2 regions of the Mangrovibacillus cuniculi genome follow, and region 2 is predicted to be linked to the other one. Evidence: a T-box and tRNA genes for the amino acid it is inferred to sense, from the RefSeq annotation. Region 2 holds a T-box; the other holds one or more tRNA genes.
What was found. A T-box is a leader RNA that pairs with one kind of tRNA and senses whether it is charged. The one in region 2 lies ahead of tyrS (tyrosine--tRNA ligase), so its partner is inferred to be a tRNA-Tyr.
Positions count from the first base shown of each region.

Region 1: it has a tRNA-Tyr gene. The T-box ahead of tyrS (tyrosine--tRNA ligase) is inferred to sense a tRNA for this amino acid. The anticodon was not compared.

Region 1 is NZ_CP049742.1:2,874,543-2,881,819, reverse strand. It holds gene G8O30_RS14655 (aspartyl-phosphate phosphatase Spo0E family protein) at 64-231, shown strand; gene rocF (arginase) at 290-1,189, opposite strand; tRNA gene G8O30_RS14645 (tRNA-Lys) at 1,914-1,986, opposite strand; tRNA gene G8O30_RS14640 (tRNA-Gln) at 1,993-2,067, opposite strand; tRNA gene G8O30_RS14635 (tRNA-Tyr) at 2,167-2,251, opposite strand; tRNA gene G8O30_RS14630 (tRNA-Thr) at 2,259-2,334, opposite strand; tRNA gene G8O30_RS14625 (tRNA-Val) at 2,343-2,418, opposite strand; tRNA gene G8O30_RS14620 (tRNA-Glu) at 2,439-2,513, opposite strand; tRNA gene G8O30_RS14615 (tRNA-Thr) at 2,533-2,605, opposite strand; tRNA gene G8O30_RS14610 (tRNA-Asn) at 2,608-2,682, opposite strand; rRNA gene rrf (5S ribosomal RNA) at 2,692-2,808, opposite strand; rRNA gene G8O30_RS14600 (23S ribosomal RNA) at 2,959-5,890, opposite strand; rRNA gene G8O30_RS14595 (16S ribosomal RNA) at 6,097-7,277, opposite strand, start outside.
Region 2 is NZ_CP049742.1:2,637,062-2,644,338, forward strand. It holds gene ahpF (alkyl hydroperoxide reductase subunit F) at 1-1,019, shown strand, start outside; gene G8O30_RS13275 (methyl-accepting chemotaxis protein) at 1,056-1,898, opposite strand; gene G8O30_RS13280 (DegV family protein) at 2,030-2,893, opposite strand; gene guaC (GMP reductase) at 3,164-4,147, shown strand; gene tyrS (tyrosine--tRNA ligase) at 4,194-5,408, opposite strand; T-box leader at 5,585-5,827, opposite strand; gene G8O30_RS13295 (3-ketoacyl-ACP reductase) at 5,975-6,694, opposite strand; gene G8O30_RS13300 (GNAT family N-acetyltransferase) at 6,795-7,253, opposite strand; gene G8O30_RS13305 (NAD(P)/FAD-dependent oxidoreductase) at 7,255-7,277, opposite strand, start outside.

The DNA of each region.
Region 1 (7,277 bases), 240 kb from region 2:
TGTTTGTACTTTTTGTAAAAAGGGGATAAAGTATATATATACCATTTGCAGGAGGAATGACTGATGAAGAGTTTAGAAGAACATATTGAATATTGTCGTCAAAAGATGGTGAAACTCGCTTCAAAGTATTCCTTTGCACACTCAGAAGTAGTTGCAGCAAGTGTAGAACTAGATCAACTATTAAATCAACTATGGCTAGAAAATAATAAAAAGAATGTCAGGAAGTCCTGACATTCTTTTTTTGTTACGTGAACAGTAACCACTCATTTTCAGGTGTGTTTTCTTTCTATCACAAAAGCTTCTCACCAAATAAAGAGCCAATGAGAGCAACTGCTGTAGCCGCAGTTTTGTTTTTCTCATCTAGAATAGGATTTACTTCTACAAATTCAGCTGAAGTAATTAACTTTGACTCTTCTAACATCTCCATAGCCAAGTGACTTTCTCTATAAGTAGCTCCACCTGGAACCGGTGTTCCTACCCCTGGTGCTTCTTGTGGATCCAACGCATCTAAATCTAAAGATAAATGCACCCCATCTAGATTCTTTTCTTTTAAGTAACTGATAGTTTCATCCATTACTTGAGTCATTCCAAGACGGTCTACCTCATGCATGGTATATACCTTAATTCCTTTTTCCTTAATTAACGTTCGTTCTCCCTCATCTAGAGATCTTGCTCCAATGATAACAATATTCTCCGGTTTTATTTTTGGAGAATCACCGTGTATGGAAGTTAAAGTCGGGTGACCTATTCCTAAACTAACCGCTAGTGGCATCCCGTGTATATTACCAGATGGAGAGGTTTCTCCAGTGTTTAAATCTCCATGTGCATCATACCAAATAATCCCTAAATTACTATAATGCCTTGCTAGCCCAGCAATTGTGCCCATCGCAATACTATGGTCCCCACCTAGTACTAAAGGAAAGTCCCCTTCAGTAATAACTTTATCAACCGTTATGGCCAGCTCCGTATTCCCTTTAGCAACCGCTTTCAAATTTCTCAAATTAGTAGAAGGGTCTTGCACTCTTTCAGCTGCTTCAATTAAAACATCCCCTCGATCTCTTACTGTATGACCGATGTTTTCTAAACGTTCTACTACACCTGCATATCTGATAGCACTAGGCCCCATGTCTACTCCACGTCTCATTTGACCTAAATCCATTGGTACACCTATTAAAGAGATTGATTTCATGAATGTTTCCCCCTTTTTATCTTTCTTCTATTGTAAGAGTAAATAGGAACATGACTCAACTCAACAAAATTTTGCATAACTATTCAGAATATATAATTTTATATTTAGTCGTTTTATATCAATCTTAGCTTGTATGGTGAAGTATAGAGAGACAATTCTCCAATTTGTCCATTCGGTATATGTAGGGTCTGCTTCTAGCGCCACTTTTAAAAATAAATTTCTTTATGTCCATAAACTTATTACTGAGGGGAAGTGTGAAATGTTCTTATGCTTTCTCTCATTGTTATCTTGGTGCATGAGTGCTTGTAGGGGCCATATTCTTTTCTTGCTAAGGGTTTTCTCGCGCCAGATGGGCATAGATAGCTTCTATTCTCTTCTCACGGCGGATTTCCTCGAGCCAGATGAGTATAGAGCGCTCCTATTCTCTTCTCACGGCGGATTTCCTCGCGCCAGATGAGTATAGAGCGCTCCTATTCTCTTCTCACGGCGGATTTCCTCGCACCAGATGAGTATAGAACAACACCTTTCAACTCACATACCTGTAATCTTCATAAAAGAAAACCTATTTAAGATCCCATTACGTATCTCTTTTGTACAAAGTATCATTTTTAATTAAATAAAGGAGACTCATCTAAGAGTCAACCACATCACGTGACTAACGATGAGTTGTTATTGATCACGTAACAAAAAAACTAGCCTACAAAAGTAGACTAGTTTTATGTGATGAGCCATGAAGGACTCGAACCTTCGACCCTCTGATTAAAAGTCAGATGCTCTACCAACTGAGCTAATGGCTCTAAAATTGGCTGGGCTAGCTGGATTCGAACCAACGCATGACGGAGTCAAAGTCCGTTGCCTTACCGCTTGGCTATAGCCCAATAATGTGATAGTAATAGTTTAACCAGAGTAAAGTATACTATGCATAACCAATTACTGAATTAATAGTAATAAAAAAACCTCTATTAAAGGTAAATAAGTGGTGGAGGGGGACGGATTCGAACCGCCGAACCCTGAGGGAGCGGATTTACAGTCCGCCGCGTTTAGCCACTTCGCTACCCCTCCACTTGGATGGTGCCGGCGATAGGAGTCGAACCCACGACCTACTGATTACAAGTCAGTTGCTCTACCAACTGAGCTACACCGGCAAAATATATGGTGGAGGATGACGGGATCGAACCGCCGACCCCCTGCTTGTAAGGCAGGTGCTCTCCCAGCTGAGCTAATCCTCCATATTTTTAATATGTATAAATGGTGACCCGTACGGGATTCGAACCCGTGTTACCGCCGTGAAAGGGCGGTGTCTTAACCGCTTGACCAACGGGCCAGTAAAGTGAAATTAAATAAGCTTCCAACCGGGCTCGAACCGGTGACCTCTTCCTTACCATGGAAGTGCTCTACCTGCTGAGCTATGGAAGCAATGGCTCCGCAGGCAGGACTCGAACCTGCGACCGATCGGTTAACAGCCGATAGCTCTACCACTGAGCTACTGCGGAATCATATAAGCCTGGCGACGTCCTACTCTCACAGGGGGAGATCCCCCAACTACCATTGGCGCTGAGAAGCTTAACTGCCGTGTTCGGGATGGGAACGGGTGTGACCTTCTCGCTATCGCCACCAGACATTATTGCTTCAAATCTCTTTTGTCTCTTAAGACAAAATTTATTTTACTATATTTGAAGAAAAAATCAAGTGTTTTTTTCACCTTTATTCCTTCAAAACTAAATACTGCGCGCCACCAAAGCGTATTGCCGAGAATCACCAAGTTTGACTTGGTTAAGTCCTCGATCGATTAGTATTCGTCAGCTCCACATGTCGCCATGCTTCCACCTCGAACCTATCTACCTGATCATCTTTCAGGGATCTTACTTCTTACGAATGGGAAATCTCATCTTGAGGGGGGCTTCATGCTTAGATGCTTTCAGCACTTATCCCTTCCGCACATAGCTACCCAGCGATGCCTTTGGCAAGACAACTGGTACACCAGCGGTGCGTCCATCCCGGTCCTCTCGTACTAAGGACAGCTCCTCTCAAATTTCCTACGCCCACGACGGATAGGGACCGAACTGTCTCACGACGTTCTGAACCCAGCTCGCGTACCGCTTTAATGGGCGAACAGCCCAACCCTTGGGACCGACTACAGCCCCAGGATGCGATGAGCCGACATCGAGGTGCCAAACCTCCCCGTCGATGTGGACTCTTGGGGGAGATAAGCCTGTTATCCCCGGGGTAGCTTTTATCCGTTGAGCGATGGCCCTTCCATGCGGAACCACCGGATCACTAAGCCCGACTTTCGTCCCTGCTCGACTTGTAGGTCTCGCAGTCAAGCTCCCTTGTGCCTTTACACTCTACGAATGATTTCCAACCATTCTGAGGGAACCTTTGGGCGCCTCCGTTACCTTTTAGGAGGCGACCGCCCCAGTCAAACTGCCCACCTGACACTGTCTCCCACCCCGATAAGGGGCGCGGGTTAGAAGTTCAATACAGCCAGGGTAGTATCCCACCAATGCCTCCACCGAAGCTGCCGCTCCGGCTTCCAAGGCTCCTACCTATCCTGTACAAGCTGTACCAAAATTCAATATCAGGTTGCAGTAAAGCTCCACGGGGTCTTTCCGTCCTGTCGCGGGTAACCTGCATCTTCACAGGTACTATAATTTCACCGAGTCTCTCGTTGAGACAGTGCCCAGATCGTTACGCCTTTCGTGCGGGTCGGAACTTACCCGACAAGGAATTTCGCTACCTTAGGACCGTTATAGTTACGGCCGCCGTTTACTGGGGCTTCGGTTCAGAGCTTCGCGTGAGCTAACCCCTCTCCTTAACCTTCCAGCACCGGGCAGGCGTCAGCCCCTATACTTCGCCTTGCGGCTTCGCAGAGACCTGTGTTTTTGCTAAACAGTCGCCTGGGCCTATTCACTGCGGCTCTCTCGGGCTTTCACCCTATCAGAGCACCCCTTCTCCCGAAGTTACGGGGTCATTTTGCCGAGTTCCTTAACGAGAGTTCTCTCGCACACCTTAGGATTCTCTCCTCGCCTACCTGTGTCGGTTTGCGGTACGGGCACCTTCTTCCTCGCTAGAGGCTTTTCTTGGCAGTGTGAAATCAGGTACTTCGGTACTATAATTCCCTCGTCATCACAGCTTGACCTTACGGTAACGGGATTTGCCTCGTTACCAGTCTTACTGCTTGAGCGCACATATCCAGCAGTGCGCATACCCTATCCTCCTGCGTCCCCCCATTGCTCAAACGGAAGAGAGGTGGTACAGGAATATCAACCTGTTGTCCATCGCCTACGCCATTCGGCCTCGGCTTAGGTCCCGACTAACCCTGAGCGGACGAGCCTTCCTCAGGAAACCTTAGGCATTCGGTGGAAGGGATTCTCACCCTTCTTTCGCTACTCATACCGGCATTCTCACTTCTAAGCGCTCCACCAGTCCTCCCGGTCTAGCTTCGACGCACTTAGAACGCTCTCCTACCACTCACACCAACGGTGTGAATCCACAGCTTCGGTGATACGTTTAGCCCCGGTACATTTTCGGCGCAGAGTCACTCGACCAGTGAGCTATTACGCACTCTTTAAATGGTGGCTGCTTCTAAGCCAACATCCTGGTTGTCTAAGCAACTCCACATCCTTTTCCACTTAACGTATACTTTGGGACCTTAGCTGGTGGTCTGGGCTGTTTCCCTTTCGACTACGGATCTTATCACTCGCAGTCTGACTCCCACGGATAAGTCATTGGCATTCGGAGTTTGTCTGAATTCGGTAACCCGATGGGGGCCCCTAGTCCAAACAGTGCTCTACCTCCAAGACTCTTACAACGTGAGGCTAGCCCTAAAGCTATTTCGGAGAGAACCAGCTATCTCCAAGTTCGATTGGAATTTCTCCGCTACCCACACCTCATCCCCGCACTTTTCAACGTGCGTGGGTTCGGGCCTCCATTCAGTGTTACCTGAACTTCACCCTGGACATGGGTAGATCACCTGGTTTCGGGTCTACGACCTCATACTCATTCGCCCTATTCAGACTCGCTTTCGCTGCGGCTCCGTCTTCTAAAACTTAACCTTGCATGAAATCGTAACTCGCCGGTTCATTCTACAAAAGGCACGCTATCACCCATTAACGGGCTCTAACTACTTGTAGGCACACGGTTTCAGGATCTATTTCACTCCCCTTCCGGGGTGCTTTTCACCTTTCCCTCACGGTACTGGTTCACTATCGGTCACTAGGGAGTATTTAGCCTTGGGAGATGGTCCTCCCGGATTCCGACGGAATTTCACGTGTTCCGCCGTACTCAGGATCCACTCAGGAGAGAACAAGATTTCGACTACAGGGCTTTTACCTTCTCTTGCGGACCTTTCCAGGTCGCTTCATCTACCTCGTTCTTTTGTAACTCCGTATAGAGTGTCCTACAACCCCAAGAGGCAAGCCTCTTGGTTTGGGCTGTTCCCGTTTCGCTCGCCGCTACTAAGGGAATCGCGTTTGCTTTCTCTTCCTCCGGGTACTTAGATGTTTCAGTTCCCCGGGTCTGCCTTCCAACTCCTATGTATTCAGAGAAGGATACTGTTCCATTACGAACAGTGGGTTTCCCCATTCGGAAATCTCCGGATCGAAGCTTACTTACAGCTCCCCGAAGCATATCGTTGTTAGTGACGTCCTTCATCGGCTCCTAGTGCCAAGGCATCCACCGTGCGCCCTTATTAACTTAACCGTTAATAATGCTATATTTTTTTCTTACCATAATGGAAAGAAATCTTAAGATGGCGATTCTCGGTTTTAATTGCTTTGGTGTCTTACAGTATTTAGTTTTCAAAGAACAAAAGTTTTGATGGATTGAACCATCAAAACTAAACAAACCAATGTATGTGCCGAACGTCAGTACTTCCGAAGAAGTACTGTTCCGTAATATATCCTTAGAAAGGAGGTGATCCAGCCGCACCTTCCGATACGGCTACCTTGTTACGACTTCACCCCAATCATCTGTCCCACCTTAGGCGGCTGGCTCCAAAAGGTTACCCCACCGACTTCGGGTGTTACAAACTCTCGTGGTGTGACGGGCGGTGTGTACAAGGCCCGGGAACGTATTCACCGCGGCATGCTGATCCGCGATTACTAGCGATTCCAGCTTCATGTAGGCGAGTTGCAGCCTACAATCCGAACTGAGAACGGTTTTATGGGATTGGCTTAACCTCGCGGTCTTGCAGCCCTTTGTACCGTCCATTGTAGCACGTGTGTAGCCCAGCTCATAAGGGGCATGATGATTTGACGTCATCCCCACCTTCCTCCGGTTTGTCACCGGCAGTCACCTTAGAGTGCCCAACTGAATGATGGCAACTAAGATCAAGGGTTGCGCTCGTTGCGGGACTTAACCCAACATCTCACGACACGAGCTGACGACAACCATGCACCACCTGTCACTCTGTCCCCTGAAGGGGAACGCCCTATCTCTAGGGTTGTCAGAGGATGTCAAGAGCTGGTAAGGTTCTTCGCGTTGCTTCGAATTAAACCACATGCTCCACCGCTTGTGCGGGCCCCCGTCAATTCCTTTGAGTTTCAGTCTTGCGACCGTACTCCCCAGGCGGAGTGCTTAATGCGTTAGCTGCAGCACTGAAGGGCGGAAACCCTCCAACACTTAGCACTCATCGTTTACGGCGTGGACTACCAGGGTATCTAATCCTGTTTGCTCCCCACGCTTTCGCGCCTCAGTGTCAGTTACAGACCAGAAAGTCGCCTTCGCCACTGGTGTTCCTCCACATCTCTACGCATTTCACCGCTACACGTGGAATTCCACTTTCCTCTTCTGCACTCAAGTTTCCCAGTTTCCAATGACCCTCCACGGTTGAGCCGTGGGCTTTCACATCAGACTTAAGAAACCACCTGCGCGCGCTTTACGCCCAATAATTCCGGACAACGCTTGCCACCTACGTATTACCGCGGCTGCTGGCACGTAGTTAGCCGTGGCTTTCTGGTTAGGTACCGTCAAGGTACCGCCCTATTCGAACGGTACTTGTTCTTCCCTAACAACAGAGTTTTACGATCCGAAAACCTTCTTCACTCACGCGGCGTTGCTCCGTCAGACTTTCGTCCATTGCGGAAGA
Region 2 (7,277 bases):
CAACTGTCTTCCTTAACGGAGAAGAATTTGGTGGCGGTCGTATGACGTTAGAAGAAATTTTAAACAAAATGGGTAGTGGCCCAGATGCAGCAGAGTTCGCTGATAAAGATCCATACGATGTACTTGTTGTTGGTGGCGGTCCTGCTGGTGCAAGTGCAGCTATATATGCTGCGCGTAAAGGTATTCGCACAGGGCTTATAGCCGAGCGCTTTGGTGGACAGGTTATGGACACGATGGGCATCGAAAACTTTATCAGTGTTCCGAAAACAGAAGGTCCTAAACTTGTAGCAAGCTTAGAGGAACATGTAAAGGATTACGACATTGACGTAATGAATTTACAACGTGCTCGCAGCTTAGAGAAAAAAGACCTTGTCGAAATCGAGCTAGAAAATGGCGCGATTCTAAAGAGTAAAACAGTTATTCTTTCTACAGGTGCTCGTTGGCGTAATGTTGGCGTTCCTGGGGAAAAAGAATTCAAGAACAAAGGTGTTGCTTACTGCCCTCACTGTGACGGTCCTTTATTTGAAGGAAAACGCGTTGCGGTAATTGGTGGAGGTAACTCTGGAGTAGAAGCTGCGATTGACTTAGCAGGTATCGTAAAGCATGTTACGGTTCTTGAGTTCAATGCTGAATTAAAAGCAGATGCTGTTTTACAAAAACGACTTCATAGTTTACCAAATGTAACTGTCGTGACGAATGCACAAACGCAAGAAATTACTGGTACAGATACAGTGAACGGTATTACGTATATGGATCGTGAAACAGAAGAAGTAAAACATGTAGAATTAGAAGGTGTATTTGTTCAAATCGGTCTTGTTCCGAATACAGAGTGGTTAGGCGAAGAGTTTGAACGCACTCGTATTGGTGAGCTTGTTGTCGATAAGCAAGGTGCAACATCTGTACCTGGCGTTTTCGCAGCAGGTGATTGTACAGACACAATGTTTAAACAAATTATCATTTCAATGGGATCTGGTGCTACTGCAGCATTAGGCGCATTTGATTATTTGATTCGTAACTAAAGAAAAAACCCTTCCACCGTGAAGGGTTTTTTCTTTTTAAAGTTTAGCAGCATATTGATTTAACTTTTTACTCATTTCTTCGATTTCGTTCATAAATGAAGCAACTTCTTCCGTAGACATAGCTTGATGTGTTCCAACCGAAACTACTTGTTCTACAACTGTTTTAATCTCATCTATGGATTCCTGCATTTGAAGTAAGGTGTTACTAATTTTTTCTGTAGAAGCAAGTGTATCTTGCGAAAGCTTACGAATTTCTTTTGCCACAATATTAAATCCTCTACCCTTTTCTCCAGCATGAGCTGCTTCAATAGAGGCATTGATTCCTAAAATGTTGGTTTTGTTTGCAATATTTTTGATGAATTGAATTACTTCATCTGTATTATTCATTGCTTCTACCGCTTGATTAGATTGTGCTAAGAGAGTTTGACTAACAGCTGCTAATCCTTCTGCTTTATTATGTATGGTGGTTACTCGTTGATTTGCTTGTGATAAAGACTGAAAAATTTGATCAGATATTTTTCGTAGTTCTCTCTCGTTTTGTTCTTGCATTTGGATTGCAATTGCGCCTATTACTGACCCATCTTCAACTATAGGGTAAGCAAGTCCCGTAAAAGAAACACCAAAAAAGTGTTCTGGAACTTCTTCTTTTATAGCTTTATTATGACGAATACAGTCAGCTAACGGTTCCTGAGGGTCTATTTTCCTCCCTGGACTAGCTCCTATATTTATTTTCTTTCCCGGATAGTATGCAATCCACTCATTTCTATTTGCGATTCCAATTCCAATATCAGGAAGCATCGCATGAATGGTTGGGATTACTTGTACAAACATATCTAACTTACTTTGTAACGTAGTGTTAGTGGATCGAACTTCAATCATACTTTCAACCTCGCTGAATTTTATATATATCTAGTACAATTTAACTATATAGGATAAATGGAGTATTGAAAAACTTGGTTGTGCAATTAATAGAAAAAAAGACTGCTTTTCAACAGTCTTTTCTCCAGTTCTTATTTCTCCACGAAAAACATCGATATCGCACCTAAACCAACATGCGTTCCAACAGACACTCCCATTTGCATAATGTGTATATCGCCAGTAAAGTCTGTATCCATTAGTAACTTAGCTTTCAAATTCTCCGCTACTTTAATATCAGACGTGTACCCAATGATAAGAAAATCTGTCACAGTAGTCTCGTTACGTTTAATGAATTCTTGCGTGTAATGTTTTAATACTCTTTTAAGTCCTCGTTCCTTCCCCACAATTGCCCCGCGTCCATCTTTCATAGACATAATCGGCTTTAACATTAGTACTTTTCCAATCATGGCAGAAGTGTTCGTCAATCGACCACTCTTAATCAGATGATCTAAGTCATCAACAGATAAGAAGTGCTTCACTTTTTTCTTATATTGTTCGTTAAATGCTATGATTTCTTCAAAAGAAGCTCCTTGTTCTCTCATCATGGCACTCTTTAATACTAACCATCCACTTCCATGACTCATACATTTCGAATCTACTACGTGAATTTGCACAATCGAATCTGGAAACTCTTCATAGAAATAATCTTTCGCTAACACCGCAGACTGATAAGAACCACTAGTTCCACTAGACATGCAGATACAAAGAATTTCTTGATGTCCTTCTTCTACTGCTTGTTTCATAATAGATACGTATTCTGCAGGACTAGGCATTCCAGTGGTTGGAAATTCAGGTAGCGCTTCCAAAAGTCCGTAAAACTCATCTGGTTGGATATCTATTCTATCTCTATATGTTTTTCCTTCAATGTTGATTGTTAGTGGAGCTAAGCTGATATTGTACTTTTCGAGTACTGCATCAGATAAATCACAAGTTGAATCAGCCATCAATTTAATCATTAAAATCCTCCATGAGAACTATTGTATTTTTTATCCATTTAAAGAGCTAAAGGCCTATTCCCATCGTACATGGAAATAGGCTAATTGACTATGAAAAAAATAATGGAAGTTGGGATATTAATCGTAATTGTTACAACTTTTCTACTTCTACAGATAAAAATATTTGAACTTTCTACTTTGACACCAGTGATAATATCAAGTAAACTATCAAATGTACGAACAATTACAATTTAATTAACATAAAATATTCGGCTTTAGGAGTGTTTAGTGATGGAGAACGTATTTGATTACGAAGATATTCAATTAATACCCGCAAAATGCATAGTAGAAAGTCGTTCAGAGTGTGATACTTCTGTTACGTTTGGTAAACACACGTTTAAACTTCCTGTTGTACCAGCTAACATGCAAACAATCATTGATGAGAAGGTTGCCACATATCTTGCGGAGAATAAATACTTCTATATTATGCATCGATTCAATCCAGAGACTCGTGTATCATTTATCAAGGATATGCATGCAAAAGGATTAATTGCCTCTATTAGTGTAGGAGTAAAAGAAGAAGAATACGACTTTGTAGAAGAATTAGCGCAACTTGACTTAACACCAGAATACATTACGATTGATATTGCTCACGGACACTCTAATGCTGTCATTCGAATGATTCAGCATATAAAAACTCACTTACCAGAAAGCTTTGTCATCGCTGGAAATGTTGGAACGCCTGAAGCTGTTAGAGAATTGGAGCATGCAGGTGCAGATGCAACAAAGGTAGGAATTGGACCTGGTAAGGTATGTATTACAAAAATTAAAACGGGATTTGGTACAGGTGGTTGGCAATTAGCAGCGCTTCGCTGGTGTGCGAAAGCAGCGACGAAACCAATAATTGCTGACGGTGGAATCCGTACACACGGAGATATCGCGAAATCTGTACGTTTCGGAGCTTCTATGGTCATGATTGGTTCTTTATTTGCAGGTCACGAAGAGTCACCTGGAACAATCGTGGAACAAGATGGTAAATTGTTTAAAGAGTACTTTGGTTCTGCATCTGAGTTCCAAAAAGGCGAAAAAAAGAACGTAGAAGGAAAGAAAATGTTCGTACAGTACAAAGGTGCGCTTCAAGATACGCTGACAGAAATGGAGCAAGATCTTCAATCTTCTATTTCTTATGCAGGTGGAACGAAGCTAGAGGCTATACGTACGGTGGATTATGTTGTGGTGAAGAATTCTATTTTTAATGGGGATAAAACGTACTAATTCTAAATAAGAAGGCATGATGTAAAATTCATGCCTTTTATAATTTCTATTTCACTATTTTAAAAAATCGCTTCTTCCCAATCTGCAGCACATCACCACAAATCATCACTCTCTGCATCTCATCTAGCTCAATTTTCTCTCCATTAATCGCGACACCGTTTTGTTTCACCAAGCGATGGAATTCACTTTTACTATGAATAACTCCTTCTTTCATTAATAACGGTAAAATATCCACTAACAAATCCTTCTCTACCTCAAGCACTAAATCGGGAATATTATCAGGTATTTTACGTTGTTGAAAAGCAATTTGAAAAAACTTCTCCGCTTCCAACATAGCTTCTTCCCCGTGGTATAACGTTGTAATAATCCTCGCTAACTCTAGCTTAATATCCCTTGGATTCTCTCCATTTTCTAATTTTCTTTGGATCTTCTCCACACGATTTGGATGTTCATCTGTCGCTAACTCAAAGTACTTCATCACTAACGAATCTGGCACCTCCATCACCTTCTTAAACATCACTTCCGGCGCTTCCATTATGCCGATATAGTTACCAAGACTCTTACTCATCTTCTCTTTACCATCTAGCCCTTCTAAAAGTGGCATAAAAATAGCAATCTGCTTTTCCTGGTCGAAGTGCTTTTGTAACGTACGCCCCATTAAAATATTAAAGGTTTGGTCCGTACCCCCAAGTTCAATATCCGCTTGTAATTCGACAGAATCGTATGCTTGCATCAATGGGTAGAAAAACTCGTGAATGCCGATTGGTACTTGTGTTTCATAGCGTTTTTTAAAATCTTCTCTTTCTAAAATTCTTGCAACAGAAGTAGTTGCGGCTAACCTAATGACTTCTTCAAACGTTAAAGCAGACAACCACTCACTGTTAAATCGTATCGTTGTCTTCTTAGGATCCAGCACGCGTTGGATTTGTTCAAAGTAAGTAGCAGCATTCGCTTTCACCACCTCATCACTCAACGCCACACGACCTTTCGCTTTCCCCGTTGGATCACCTATTCTTCCAGTAAAATCTCCAATAACGAAAATAGCTTCGTGCCCAAGGTCTTGCATTTGTTTTATTTTACGAAGAACGACTGCATGCCCTAAATGAATATCTGGTGCAGATGGATCTAATCCTAATTTAATTTTTAAAGGTCTTTGTTCTGCAAACGATTTTTCCAGTTTGTTGAGTAATTCCTGCTCCTCAATGATAGAGGATGACCCTTTTTTAATAATGGCTAACTGCTCTAATGGTTGAACTAACATAGGAATGCCCTCCTTTAAATTTGGAAATGAAAATTGAGTTGAATCTAGCTACATTAATTTGACTACTCTGAGTTGTCTTATGGAATATGGATACTCATCTAAGTTCAAGCCACATCACGTGGCTAACGATGAGTTGTTACTGGTCACGTAACAAAAAAACGCCCTTTAGGATATACCTAAAGGACGTTTTATGAACGTGTTACCACCTTTATTTGAGAACTACTCACGCAGCTCTCCTCCATAAGTACGGCCGAAGCGATACTTGTGCTTTGATGACGGACGCAACCCCGATGTAGCCTACTGTAAGTTCGGTACACAGCTCAGAGATGTATTCACGCTAACTCCACATGGGCCTCTCAGCAACCGGCACCTTTCTGTTTGCTTCTGTTATCGCTACTGGTTCTCTTCATCGCTTTTAACGTATGAGAATATTGTTTCTTATTATAAAGTGTTGGATGTAATTGTCAAGAAGATATTTTTACTTTATATAGTAATATGTACAACTAATAAATGTGCCATTCAAAATAAAAAGGCAATGTTCGCTTTATCAACATTGCCTTCTCCTATTATGATGGATTCGTCGTCCACATACCAGCCATTTTCACAAAAACGCGAGGATGTAACTTTAACTGAGCAACCATTAATTCTGCCAAGTCTTCCGGTTGCATCATATTTTCTCCATCACCACTGATTAAATTTGCTTCTACTGCTAAATCAGTCGCCACCGTACTTGGTGTTAATGCGCTCACACGGATATTATGCTTTCTTACTTCTAACATTAGAGATTCCGTTAGACCAAGTACTGCAAACTTGGATGCACTATACGCACTTGTTACTGGTGCTCCTTTTTGACCCGCAGAAGAAGATACGTTAATAATATCTCCCGTTTTACGTTCAATCATCTCAGGAAGTACTGCTCTAGTAACGTTATACACTCCCATCAAGTTCACATCAATGATCTTTTGCCACTCTTCTGGAGAAAGATCTAAGAATCCACCGAATTTGGCAATACCAGCGTTGTTGATAAGGATATCAATTGGCCCAAGCTCTTGTTTTACTTGCCCCACGGCTTCTTGGATAGCTTCTAAATTTGTCACGTCTGCAACAGTTACAGTTGCCTTACCACCTAACTTTTCTACTTCCGCTGCTACATTTTCTAGATTTTCACGAGTTGTACCAACTAGTCCTACATGAATACCTTCTTGCGCAAATGCTAGTGCTGTTGCACGTCCAATTCCACGTCCAGCTCCTGTAATCAGAGCTACCTTACCTTCTAACTTATTCATCGTATCACTCCTACACTTCTTGATTTTTGAAGTATAACAAAAAGTATAGTGAAAACCTAAAATACAGCTTATAAAATGTTCCACGTGTAACATTTTCCAACTAACATTTTAATCCTTGCGACAACCGAATCATATCTCGACATTGAATCCCATTCTCAAAAATCTCCTCGTCATAATTCCTAACAAAGAAATCTTGATCGACTCCTATAATTCGAAAGCCACATTTTTGATAGAGCGCTAATTGACCGATACTAGAATTCCCTGTACCAACTTCAATTGTTTTAAACCCTTTCATTCTCGCTCTCTCTACCGCATCTAACACTAACTGTTTTCCGATTCCCTTACCATGATATTTCTCTACTACTGCAACATTAATTAATTCTACGTTTTCGTTAGAGGTTGGTAAAAGTACATATACACCTATGATTTCGGCTCCATCTTCTGCAACATAGCACTGACCTTTTTGAAGATACTCCTTCACTAACTCTTCCGAAGGATCAGCGAGTAACAACAAGTCTAGCGGAGGTGCTTCCATTTCATCTAAACTTCTAATCTTCATCTTATTCTCCATTCAACTTCATTA